4 regions of the Massilia sp. AB1 genome follow, and region 3 is predicted to be linked to each of the others. Evidence: predicted binding sites of a transcription regulator. Region 3 holds the regulator's gene; each other region holds the start of a gene.
What was found. The regulator sigma-54, encoded in region 3, starts transcription at its own class of promoters, with help from an activator protein. The targets are predictions, from matches to a motif close to TGGCANGNAANCTGCTTT.
Positions count from the first base shown of each region.

Region 1: the regulator sigma-54 is predicted to act here: its motif matches at 708-725, upstream of J8847_RS19705 (TorF family putative porin).
Region 2: the regulator sigma-54 is predicted to act here: its motif matches at 1,956-1,973, upstream of J8847_RS11635 (TldD/PmbA family protein).
Region 4: the regulator sigma-54 is predicted to act here: its motif matches at 1,017-1,034, upstream of J8847_RS12100 (PEP-CTERM sorting domain-containing protein).

Region 1 is NZ_JAGKSG010000043.1:35,628-38,654, reverse strand. It holds partial or broken gene J8847_RS19715 (hypothetical protein) at 1-173, opposite strand, end outside; partial or broken gene J8847_RS19710 (accessory factor UbiK family protein) at 303-524, opposite strand; gene J8847_RS19705 (TorF family putative porin) at 800-1,540, shown strand; gene glnK (P-II family nitrogen regulator) at 1,560-1,898, shown strand; gene J8847_RS19695 (ammonium transporter) at 1,911-3,027, shown strand, end outside.
Region 2 is NZ_JAGKSG010000016.1:68,977-72,003, forward strand. It holds gene J8847_RS11630 (TldD/PmbA family protein) at 1-164, opposite strand, end outside; gene J8847_RS11635 (TldD/PmbA family protein) at 177-1,811, opposite strand; gene J8847_RS11640 (class I SAM-dependent methyltransferase) at 2,191-2,982, shown strand.
Region 3 is NZ_JAGKSG010000010.1:50,747-53,773, reverse strand. It holds gene J8847_RS08355 (MFS transporter) at 1-384, shown strand, start outside; gene hpf (ribosome hibernation-promoting factor, HPF/YfiA family) at 465-824, opposite strand; gene J8847_RS08345 (RNA polymerase factor sigma-54) at 881-2,365, opposite strand; gene lptB (LPS export ABC transporter ATP-binding protein) at 2,368-3,027, opposite strand, start outside.
Region 4 is NZ_JAGKSG010000017.1:87,664-90,690, reverse strand. It holds gene J8847_RS12105 (nuclear transport factor 2 family protein) at 1-112, shown strand, start outside; gene J8847_RS12100 (PEP-CTERM sorting domain-containing protein) at 182-961, opposite strand; gene J8847_RS12095 (M13 family metallopeptidase) at 1,204-3,027, opposite strand, start outside.

The DNA.
Region 1 (3,027 bases), on a different contig from region 3:
GGCTCGAATGGGGCGGGGTGGGGGGCGGGTGCGCGCCGGGCCCGCGCGCGCGCCCCCGGGGCGCGCACGTCGGCGATGGTCCGCTCATCCCCCTTGGCGTATTTCTCGCGCAGCACGTCCAGCGACACCTCCTGGGGCGCCAGCGTACCGTTCACCTTGTCTTTCGCATTCATGACAAGCTCCCGCTGTTCCATGAATGCCGGAGGCACGTGTTACTGCTTGTCGAGATTCGGCGGCGTGATGATGTGCGGCGTCTCGGCCTGGGCCGCGGTGGCGGCGGAGGCCGTGGACTGGGTCGCCAGGCGTGCTTCCAGCTCAATCACGCGCTGCTCGAGCGCTTCGAGCTTGGCGCGGGTCTTGGCCAGCACCTGGGCCTGGATATCGAACTCCTCGCGGGTGACCAGGTCCAGCTTGGCGAAGCCCTGGGTCATCACCGCCTTGACGTTGCGCTCGATGTCCTTGGCCGGTCCGCTTTCCAGCGCCTGGTTGATCTTGCCCTGCAAGTCGTTGAAGAAGTTGTTCATATCCTGGGTTTCCTTGGTAAGGCCGGGCTGTGCGCACCACAACGGTGCGCGGCAGCCTGATTTGGTGCGCATGGGTTGCAACATCGCCGCGCCGCTCGCGCATGGTGCGGCCGATCTTGGTGTTTCACAGCAAATGTGGGGCAGCTGGCCCGAAAAACAAGCCTCTTTCCCATCGTTATGAGCTGGCACGCATCCTGCTAAACGTAGTGTGAATGCAGCAATAACAGAATTGTAAACCGCAACGGCAGCAACCGTTCAAACTGAGGGGGTTTGTCATGAAGTGCAATCTGAAGCAATGCGCAGCAGCAGTCGGCCTGGCGGTCCTGGGTCTCTCCAGCGTCCCGGCCCTGGCGCAGGAACAACCCGCCGAACATCAGGTGAGCTACAACGCGGCCATCACCAGCGACTACCGCTACCGCGGCCTGTCGCAGACCCGTCTCGACCCGGCCCTGCAGGGCGGCGTCGACTACGTGCACGGCCCGACCGGCCTGTACGTCGGCACCTGGCTGTCCACCATCAAGTGGACCAAGGACCTGGGCGGCGACGGCAACATCGAATGGGATATCTACGGCGGCAAGCGCGGCCAGCTGACCGAGGCTGTCAGCTACGACGTCGGCGGCCTGTATTACTACTACCCGGACAACGGCCTGAATCCGCGCGCCAACACCTTCGAGCTCTACGGCCGCCTGGGCTTCGGCCCGGCCTACGTCAAGTACTCGCACTCGACCACCAACCTGTTCGGCACCGCCGACAGCAAGCGCAGCGGCTACCTGGACGTCGGCGCCGATGTCGACGCCGGCAACGGCTTCATCGTCAACCTGCACGTCGGCCGCCAGCGCGTCGAGAACAACAGCGCCTTCTCGTACACCGACTACAAGGTCGGCGTGACCAAGGACTTCGGCGTGGCCACCCTGTCGCTGGCCTGGATCAAGGCCAACACCGAGGCCTACCTGAGCCCGGAAGGCAAGAACCTCGGCAAGTCGGCCGCCGTGCTGACCCTGTCGAAAACGTTTTGATCGCAAAAGAGGCTAAGCCATGAAAATGATTACTGCCATCATCAAGCCCTTCAAGCTCGACGAGGTGCGCGAAGCGCTGTCGGAAATCAACGTGCAGGGCATGACCGTGACCGAAGTGAAGGGCTTCGGCCGCCAGAAAGGCCATACCGAGCTGTACCGCGGCGCTGAGTACGTGGTCGATTTCCTGCCCAAGATCAAGATCGAGGCGGCCGTGGACGACGCCGTGGTCGACCAGGTGATCGACGCCATCCAGAGCGCGGCCCGCACCGGCAAGATCGGCGACGGCAAGATCTTCGTCGCCGACCTCAACCAGGTCATCCGTATCCGTACCGGCGAGACCGGCAACGAAGCACTGTAAGAGGACACTCCCATGAAGCGAATCCTGAGCACCATCCTGGCCGCCGCCCTCGGCCTCGGCGCCGCGCTGCCCGCCTGGGCCGCGCCCGCCGTCAACAAGGGCGACACCGCCTGGATGTTCGTCGCCACCTTGCTGGTCATCATGATGTCGATCCCGGGCCTGGCCCTGTTCTACGGCGGCCTGGTGCGCGCCAAGAACATGCTGTCGATCCTGATGCAGGTCTTCACCATCTTCGCGCTGGTCATCGTGCTGTGGTGCGTGTACGGCTACTCGCTGGCCTTCACCCAGGGCGGCACTCCCTTTGTCGGCGGCTTCGACCGCGCCATGCTGAACGGCATCTACGACGCCGCGGCCGGCACCTTCTCGATGGCCGCTACCTTCAGCAAGGAGACGATGATCCCAGAGTTCATCTTCGTCGCCTTCCAGGGCACCTTCGCCGCCATCACCTGCGCGCTGATCGTCGGCGCCTTCGCCGAGCGCGTGCGCTTCTCCGCCGTGATGCTGTTCGTCGTGCTGTTCTTCACCTTCGGCTACCTGCCGATCGCCCACATGGTCTGGTTCTGGGCCGGTCCGGATGCGATTCAGGACGCCGCCACCCTGGCCAGCGTCACCGACGCCGCCGGCTACCTGTGGCAGAAGGGCGCGCTCGACTTCGCGGGCGGGACCGTGGTGCACATCAACGCGGCGGTGGCCGGCCTGGTCGGCGCCTACGTGATCGGCAAGCGCATCGGCTATGGCCGCGAATCGATGGCCCCGCATTCCCTGGTCATGACCATGATCGGCGCCTCGCTGCTGTGGGTGGGCTGGTTCGGCTTCAATGCCGGCTCGGCCCTGGAAGCGGGCGACATCGCCGCACTGGCCTTCATCAACACCCTGCTGGCGACCGCCTGCGCCACCGTGTCCTGGGTGATCGGCGAATGGATCTTCAAGAAGCGCCCGTCGATGCTGGGCGCCGCTTCGGGCGCCGTGTCCGGCCTGGTGGCCATTACCCCGGCCTGCGGCTTCGTCGGTCCGATGGGCGCCTTGGTCATCGGCTTGCTGGCTGGTATCATCTGCCTGTGGGGCGTGACTGGCCTGAAGCGCCTGCTGGGCGCCGACGACTCGCTGGACGTGTTCGGCGTGCACGGCG
Region 2 (3,027 bases), on a different contig from region 3:
ACGCGGGTGTCGTCGGCCAGGCCGGCGGTCGAGACGGCATTGCGCGCGAACCGGATGTTGCCGATGCGGTTGCCTTCGACGCTGACGATGCACTCATCGGCCTTGGACAGCGACAGCACGCGGTCCGTGATGCGCTTGGTTTGTTCCTGGGTCAAGATGCTCATGGGTCCCGTCCTTTAGCCGATCTTGCGAGCGGTGTTGATCACGTTGATGCCGTTGAAGCGCGTGGTCGAGGAACCATGCGAGACGATCGAGATCTGCGGCGGCTGGCCCTTGCCGTCGAAGAAGGAACCGCCCATGCGCCAGTCGCGCTCGTCGCAGATGGCGCTGCAGGCGCTCCAGAATTCCTGGGTGTTGGCCTGGTAGGCCACGTCTTCCAGCATCTGGCCGATCTTGCCGTCCTTGATTTCGTAGAACAGCTGGCCGCCGAACTGGAAGTTATAGCGCTGCTGGTCGATCGAGAACGAACCGTCGCCGACGATGTAGACGCCCTTCTTGATGTCCTTGACCATCTCGTCCGGAGTCAGCTTCTTCTTGCCGGCCGCCAGCGAGACGTTCGGCATGCGCTGGAACTGCACCGAGTTCCAGCTGTCGGCGTAGGAGCAGCCGTGCGATTCCTTCTCGCCGATGATGTGGGCCTGGTCGCGGGTGGCCTGATAGTTGACCAGGATGCCGTCCTTGATGATGTCCCACTGCTTGGTCTTGACGCCTTCGTCGTCGTAGCCCACGCAGCCCAGCGAACCCGGGGTGATCTTGTCGGCGTACAGGTTGACGATCGGCGCGCCGTACTTGAAGCTCTTGGTCTGCCACTTGTCCAGGGTGGCGAAGCTGGTGCCGGCGTAGTTCGCCTCGTAGCCCAGCACGCGGTCCAGTTCCGTCGGGTGGCCGACGTTTTCGTGGATGGTCAGCCACAGGTGTTCCGGCGACAGCATCAGGTCGTACTTGCCCGGCACCACCGACTTGGCGGTCAGCTTGCGCTTGGCGTCGCGGCCCGCGGCCTTGGCGTCCTCGATGATGTCATAGGATTCGGTGTACAGGGTGGCGACGCCGCCGGCGGCCTTGATCTTGTGCTCGGGACGCGCGTCCAGGTATTCGTAGCCCTTGCCGACCGGGGAGCTCAGGCCCGAGCGCGAGCGGAACTTGCCGGTGGCCTTGTCCACGGCGGTGGCCTGGAACGGGGCCCACAGGCGGTGCACATCCTGGTCGATGTAGGAGCCGTCGGTCGAGGCGAAGAACTTCTGCTGGTTCACCTGGAACAGCATCGACTGCATGAAGTTCGCGCCGTTGTCCATGCCGGCCTTGTTCGCGGCGATGAGCAGGTCGGCCTTTTCCTTGATCGGCACCGCGCGCCAGTCCTTCTTGATCGGGGTGGCCCAGGAGACGTCGCCCACGCCCTTGACCGGTGCGAGACGCACCGGTTCGGACTGCAGCTTGGCGTTGGCCTTGGCAATCGCCACCGCCTGGCGCGCCGCGTTGGCGATACCGTCGCTGGACATGTCGGAGGTCGCGGCGAAGCCGTAGGCGCCGTTGCAGATCACGCGCACGCCCACGCCGGCCGATTCGGTGTTGGCCACGTTCTCGACGTTCAGGTCGCGGGTCACGATGAACTGGTTCAGGTAGCGGCCAATGCGCACGTCGCAGTAGCTGGCGCCGGCCTTGGTGGCGGCGTTCAGGGCGACGTCGGCGAGCGCCTTCTTGGCGGCGACGGGCATGGTGCTGAGCAGTTCTTCAGCGGCGATCGCGCGGCCGAACGGGATCAGCGTCGAACCGAGCGCCAGGCTGCTTAAATTGAGAAAAGTACGACGTTCCATAGGGTCTCCTGGGTATCCTATTTCGGGCAGCGGTTCCGCCGGCACAGCACGGCGCCGCTCTTGTATGTACAGCGCTTCTGGGAACTTCGTCGTCTCCGGATGGGGTGACGGCAAACTTCTCAACCATAGACTAAAGTTTTTGGTTAGGCAATCTTTATGCCATCCATACGGGCTATCCAAAGTGGCTGATTCCACAACACCCGCAAACGCGTGTCCGAATGTCCGGACACTGTCCGCCTGTCCGCCCCGGACAGGCGCGGACACTTCGACATATGTATAAATACCAAGCTTGACTGTCCGGCCACACTGCCGGATCATCAGCCCGGCGGCAGCGGCGTCCCGCCCTGCCATCGACAATCACCATGGAGACTTCGCACCGATGAAACGACTGATCCTGGCCGCCATGCTGGCCACCGGACTGGCCGGCGCCGCGCAGGCGGACGACGCCCTGAAGGCCGCCATCGCCGGCGAACACCGCAGCGCCGCCAACAAGGCGCGCGACGTGTACCGCCATCCCTACGAGACCCTGACTTTCTTCGGCATCAGGCCGAACATGACCGTGGTGGAACTGGCGCCGTCGGGCGGCTGGTACACCGAGATCCTGGCGCCCTACCTGCGCGACAAGGGCAAGCTGATCGGCGCGGGCGAAGCGATCCAGCCGGACAAGCGCTACGGCACCACCTTCAAGAAGAAGCTGGATTCCAATCCGGCCGTCTTCGACAAGGTCGTCCCGTCCGTGTTCGAGCCGCCGGCCACCTACCAGATCGCGGCGCCCAACAGCGTCGACATGGTCCTCACCTTCCGCAACCTGCACAACTGGGTCGGCAACGGCGAAGACGCCCTGCGCACCACCTTCAAGGAAATCCACAAGGTGCTCAAGCCGGGCGGCGTGCTGGGCGTGGTCGACCACCGCCTGCCGGCTTCGATGACGCAGGACGCCAAGGCCTCGAGCGGCTACGTGCACGAAGCCTGGGTGATCAAGATGGTGGAAAGCGCGGGCTTCAAGCTGGCCGGCAAGTCCGAGGTCAACGCCAATCCGAAGGACACCGCCAACCACGAAAAAGGCGTGTGGACCCTGCCGCCGGTGCTGGCCAACAAGGACAAGGACCGCGAGAAGTACATGGCGATCGGCGAGAGCGACCGCATGACGCTCAAGTTCGTCAAGCAGTGACGTGCCGGGGAGGACGGCCTCCGTCCTCCCTCCTGTGGACTTCCG
Region 3 (3,027 bases):
GTCAGGGTGCATGCCGCCTGCCTGGCCCTCATGGCCGGCGCCTGTCTCGCCATCGCCTTGTTCGCGCGCAGCCAGGCCTCGCTGTACGTGCTGATGGCGGTCGCCGGCATCGGCTGGGGCGCCGTCATCAGCCTGCCGTTCGCCATCATGAGCGAAAAAATCGACCGCCAGCGCATGGGCTTCTTCATGGGCATCTTCAACCTGTCGGTCGTGATCCCGCAGCTGGCCACCACCCAGGTCGGCTTTCTTCTCGCGAAAGGCGCCGGCGCCCACACATTGTTCCTGATCTCCGGCACGGCCCTGCTGATCTCTTGTTTCCTGTGGACATTGGTAGCCGACCCGGGCGCTGCGCCCAGGCAGCTCGGGAGCGTCGCCGCTCGCTAGGGAGGAATGCGGGAAAGGAAAGGCTGGATGCAAAAAGGGCGCCCCCTCAGACGCCCTTAGCTGGTATGCCCTGCTGCCGGTCAGGCCGCAGCGGCTTCTTCGCTGCCTTGATCCGGCAGGCGTTTGATCGCCTGGTGGTTATGGTCTTTCAACATCTGCTTGTGTTTCAGAACCTGCCGATCCAGCTTGTCCATCAGCGTGTCGATCGCGGCATACAGGTCTTGGGCGACACTCGCCACGTGCAGGGTCTTTCCGGACACCTGGACGTTAATCTCCGCTTTTTGCCTTTTTTCTTTTTCAGTGAGGTTGTCGACGGCGAGGAAGACATGGGTATCGATCACTTGATCGAAATGCCTGATGATGCGCTCGAGCTTATTCTGAACGTATTCACGGATAGCGGGAGTCACTTCGAGATGGTGGCCACTGATTGTGAGGTTCATACACACTCCTTTGAAAAGCGCGCCGCCCAGGCGCAAGGCAGGAGTGGGCAGCGCTGTTACAAGGCTTTGCGGAGGCTGACGGGAGGGATCTTGAGCGCTTCTCGGTATTTGGCGACCGTCCTGCGCGCAATGACCATGCCTTGTTCCCCGAGCATCTCCGCGATCTTGCTATCGGATAAAGGATTCTTAGGGTCTTCTGCTCCTGTCAATTGCGCAATGAGAGCGCGGATCGCCGTCGAGGAGGCTTCTCCCCCCGCTTCGGTGGCGACGTGGCTTCCGAAGAAGTATTTCAACTCGAACATGCCGTGCGGGGTCAGCATGTACTTCTGCGTTGTAACACGAGAAATTGTGCTTTCGTGTAGGCCTAGTGTATCAGCAATCTCACGTAAAACAAGGGGACGCATCGCAACCGCGCCGTGGGAGAAAAAGTTCTTCTGGCGCTCCACAATCGCCTCTGCCACACGCAAAATCGTATCGAAACGCTGACGCATATTCTTGATCAGCCATTTCGCTTCCTGCAGCTGGGCGTTCATCTGCCCTTCGCACTTGCCCTGCTTCATCAGCGACGCATACAGGCTGTTCACCCGCAGGCGCGGCATCACGTCCGGGTTCAGCATCACGGCCCAGCCGTTCTTGGCGCGGCGCACGATCACATCCGGTACCACGTAGTCTGACACGTTCGAGGCGAAGGCCGCGCCCGGATGAGGATTGCACTGGCGCACCACGGCTTGCACCTCGCGCAAGTCTTCGTCGTCGCAATCCAGCGCCTTCTTGAGCTTGCTGTACTCGCGCTGGGCGAACCAGCTCAGGTAGCCTTCGACGATCTTCAGCGCCAGGCGGCGCGTCACCAGGGGCACGCCCTGCATGCGGCGGATCTGCAGCGCCAGGCATTCGCCCGCGCTGCGCGCGCCCACGCCCACCGGGTCCAGGCTCTGCACCAGCGCCAGCGCGCAGCGCAGCTCGTCCATCTCGATCTCGAGCTCTTCCGGCAGGCGCGCATGGATCTCGTCCAGCGGTTCTTCCAGGTAGCCGTTGTCGTCCAGCGCGTCGATGACCAGCTCGGCCAGCGCGCGGTCGCGCGCGGAACAGCCGGTGACACGGATCTGCTCCATCAGGTGCTCGCGCAAGGTGACGGAACTTGCTTCCAGCTGCGGGCGGCCGTCTTCGTCCTCGCCCCCGCCCGCGCCGCCGCCCGAACCCCAGTCGGCGTCCGGCGCGTCGCGCTCGCCGTCGCCGCCTTCGAAGCCTTCGCCGTTCTCGCCCGAGGCGGCGGAGGCCTCCGACGCGCCCTCGCCTTCCTGCGCGGGAGCGGCGGGCGCTTCGCCAGTGGCGGGCGCGTTATTGATGGCGCCGTCGGCCAGCAGGCGCACCGAACGGTCGAGCGGGTCGTCGAGCCGCTCGAGCAGGGGATTGTCGGACAGGATCTGCTCGATCTCCTGGTGCAGCTCGAGCGTGGACAGCTGCAGCAGCCGGATCGACTGCTGGAGTTGCGGCGTCAGTGCAAGATGCTGCGATGTGCGGAGTTGCAGGGACTGTTTCATGTCTACATGCGGAAGTGTTCACCCAGATAGACGCGGCGCACGGATTCGTTGGCGATAATATCATCCGGCCGGCCCGAGGCCAGCACCGCGCCCTGGTTGATGATGTAGGCGCGGTCGCAGATGCCGAGCGTCTCGCGGACATTGTGGTCGGTGATGAGCACGCCGATCTTGCGCTCCTTCAGGAAGCGCACGATGCGCTGGATCTCGATCACCGCGATCGGATCCACGCCGGCGAAGGGCTCGTCGAGCAGCACGAAGCGCGGGTTGGTCGCCAGCGCGCGCGCGATCTCCACCCGGCGCCGTTCGCCGCCCGACAGCGACATGGCCGGGTTCTCGCGCAGCTTCTCGATCTGCAGCTCGGCCAGCAGGGTGTCGAGGCGCTCGCTGATCTCGTCCTTGCCCAGCGGCCGGCCATCGACCTGCTGCAGTTCCAGCACCGCGCGGATGTTCTCCTCGACGGTGAGCTTGCGGAACACCGAGGCTTCCTGCGGCAGGTAGGACAGGCCCAGCACCGCGCGCCGGTGGATCGGCAGGCTCGAGATATCGGTGCCGTTGATGTCGATCGAGCCGGCGTCCGAGGGCACCAGGCCGACGATCATGTAGAAGGACGTGGTCTTGCCGGCGCCGTTCGGGCCCAGCAGGCCGACCACTTCGCCGCACTC
Region 4 (3,027 bases), on a different contig from region 3:
GCGCATCGCGGCCTTCCGCGAGTTCCTGGACACCAATGTTGCCGTGGAAGCCTTCCAGTGCTATCCGGCCAGCGCCGGCGCCAGGACCGCCGGCAATCCGGCGCTGAGCTGAGCCTTGTTTCCAACAAAAACGCCAACCCCGTAGGGTTGGCATTCGTGTGTCGGCTGCGTCGGGTAAGGCTTAAGCCTTCGCCTGCTTGCGACGGCGCACTGCCGCCAGGGTGCCGGCGCCCAGCATCAGCAGGGCTGCGCTGGCCGGTTCCGGCACGTCGCCCGGCGGCGGCAGTTCGCCGCCGAAGCCGTCGATATAGGCATAGCCCAGGTGGCCGGTCGGCTGGCAATCGGCTGCCAGCAGGGAGATCGTGAAATCGTGGCCCGACAGCGAAGCATCGATGGACAGCTGCTCGATCTGCCATTGCGGGGTGTAGAAGTAGTTGCCGAGGGCGCTGAAGCGGCCATCCACGCCGCCGCCGCCGTCGTACACGCGGCTGATGAGCAGCTGGCCGGTGGTGTCGTCACGCAGCTCGATGACCATCAATGCCGATTCGCTCGGATCGTGGGCGCCCTCGATCACGGCTTTCCATGCGAAGAAGATGTCGCTCTCGGTGTAGTTCAGCACCTTCTGGCTGATCACCGAAGCGTAGCCGCCGGTGGTGGTGTCTTCGGCACGGTAGGAATAGCCGCCCGAGTAGACGGTCGAGCCCAGGGCTGCACCGACGATCGGGTCGACAGTGCCGGCGGTGATGATGGAGGAACGTGGCGACGGCCCCTCGTATTGCGAGCCGCCAGGAAGAAAGTCCGCCGGCACCAGAGGGTTTGCCACGTCCCAGCGGCCGCCGCCGCCGGTCGTCCAACCATTCGTATTGCCGTCTTCAAAACCGCCGTTGATCAGCGGTGCAGCCTGGGCCGAACCAGCAGCTGCGACGAACAGCAGAGCCGGCAGAACTTTGCAGAATTTCATGTTGATCTCCCATCAGATAGTGACATTAAGTTTTAAGGTGTTACGGAAAGTCACCTGAGCATGAAATGTGCCAGTAACTTATCTGATTGATATCAAACAAGAAATTATTTTTTAGTCAAACCTTTTGCTTGCTTTTGTTAAATTATTCGACACCGGAAATGTAACCTCCAGTCAATTTAATTTGCTGCCGACAATATTTCGTTGAGCGAGAAGTACGAAAACCTGCCGGCAGCAAACAGGGCTTACCAGAAAATCACACGATCCTGGGGCGCCAGGTACATCTTGTCGCCCGGCTTCACATCGAAGGCTTCATAAAAGCCCGGATGGTTGCGCAGGCTGCCGTTGACGCGGAACTCGGCCGGCGAATGCGGATCGGCCTTGATCTGGGCGATCAGGCTGGCGTCGCGCGCCTTGCCGCGGCGCGCCTGGGCCAGGCCCATGAACAGGCGCTGCTCGGCCGTGAAGCCGTCGATCACCGGGCCCGGCTTGCCCTTCAGGTAGATCTTGTAGGCGCGGCTGGCCATGATCGCGCCGGCGTTGTCGGCGATGTTCTCGCCCAGGGTCAGTTCGCCGTTCAGGTGGTAGCCCGGCAGCGGGCTGTAGGCGCCGTACTGCGCCACCAGCACCTTGCCGCGCGCCGCGAACTGCTCCGCATCCTGCCTGGTCCACCAGTTGCGCAGGTTGCCGTCGCCGTCGAACTGTGCGCCCTGGTCGTCGAAGGCGTGGCTGATCTCGTGGCCGATCGAAATGCCGACCGCGCCGTAGTTCACCGCCGGTTCGGCGCTGGCGTCGTACAGCGGATACTGCAGGCGCGCCGCCGGGAACACGACTTCGTTCAGCTCCGGGTTGTAGTAGGCGTTGACGGTCTGCGGCGACATGGCCCAGGCGCTGCGGTCGACCGGTTTGCCCAGGCGGTTCACCTCGTAGGCATGGCCGAACTCGCGCGCACGCATCACGTTGCCGACCAGGTCGCCGCGCACGATGTCCAGGCCGGAATAATCGCGCCACTTGTCCGGGTAGCCGATCTTGACGCTGATCTTGGACAGCTTCAACTGGGCCTGCTTCTTGGTCTCCGGGGTCATCCAGTCGAGCATCTCGATGCCTTCGCCGAAGGCGGCAATGAAGTTCCTGGCCATCTCCTCGACCTGCTGCTTGCGCTCGGCCGGGAAGTGCTGGGTTACGTAGGCCTTGCCCACCACTTCGCTCAGGTTGCGGTTGATCTCGGCGATCGCGCGCTTTTCCAGCGGGCGGTTGACCTTGGCGCCCGAGAGCACGGCGCCGCGGAAGGCGAAGCTCTCGTCCACGAAGGGCTGCGACAGGTAGGGAGCGTAGGCGCTCAGCAGGCGGAATTCGAAGTAGGACTTCCACACGGGCAGCGCGGTGGCCGCGATCAGCTTGTCGAGCGCGGACAGGTAGCTCGGCTGGCTGACGATCAGGGAGTCGATCTTGCCCTTGGCGCCCACGCCTTCCAGGTAGGCGTTCCAGTCGAAGCCCGGAGTCAGGCCCGGCATCTGCGCCAGGCTGTATTTGTTGTAGGCCTTGACCGGGTCGCGGTTCTCGACCGCGCTCCACTGCACCCGCGCCAGCTCGGTTTCCAGCGCCACGATCTGCGCCGCCTTGGCCGCGGCGTCGGCATGGCCGGCCAGCGCCAGCATCTTCTCGACATGCTGCTGGTACTTGGCGCGGATGTCCTTCAGACGCGCGTCGGTGGTGGAGAGATAGTAGTCGCGGTCGGGCATGCCGAGGCCGGACTGCACGATGTCGACGATGTAGCGGGTGGAGTCCTTGTTGTCCTGGTGGACCGCCATGTCGAGCGGGCTGCCGGCGCCGATGCGCGAAAAGCGCGCCATCAGCGCGGCCAGCGCGCGCTTGTCCTGCAGGGCCGCGACCCGCGCCAGCTCCGCCTTCAGGGGCGCCAGGCCCAGCTCGTTGCGGCGCTTCTCGTCCAGGTAGCTGGTGTAGAAATCGCCCATCTTCTGGGCGTCGGAGCCGCGCGCCGCGTCCCTGGCGGCGGCGGCCTGCTCGACGATCGTGCGCAGCTGCTGCTCCACCTTGTCCTGGGCGAT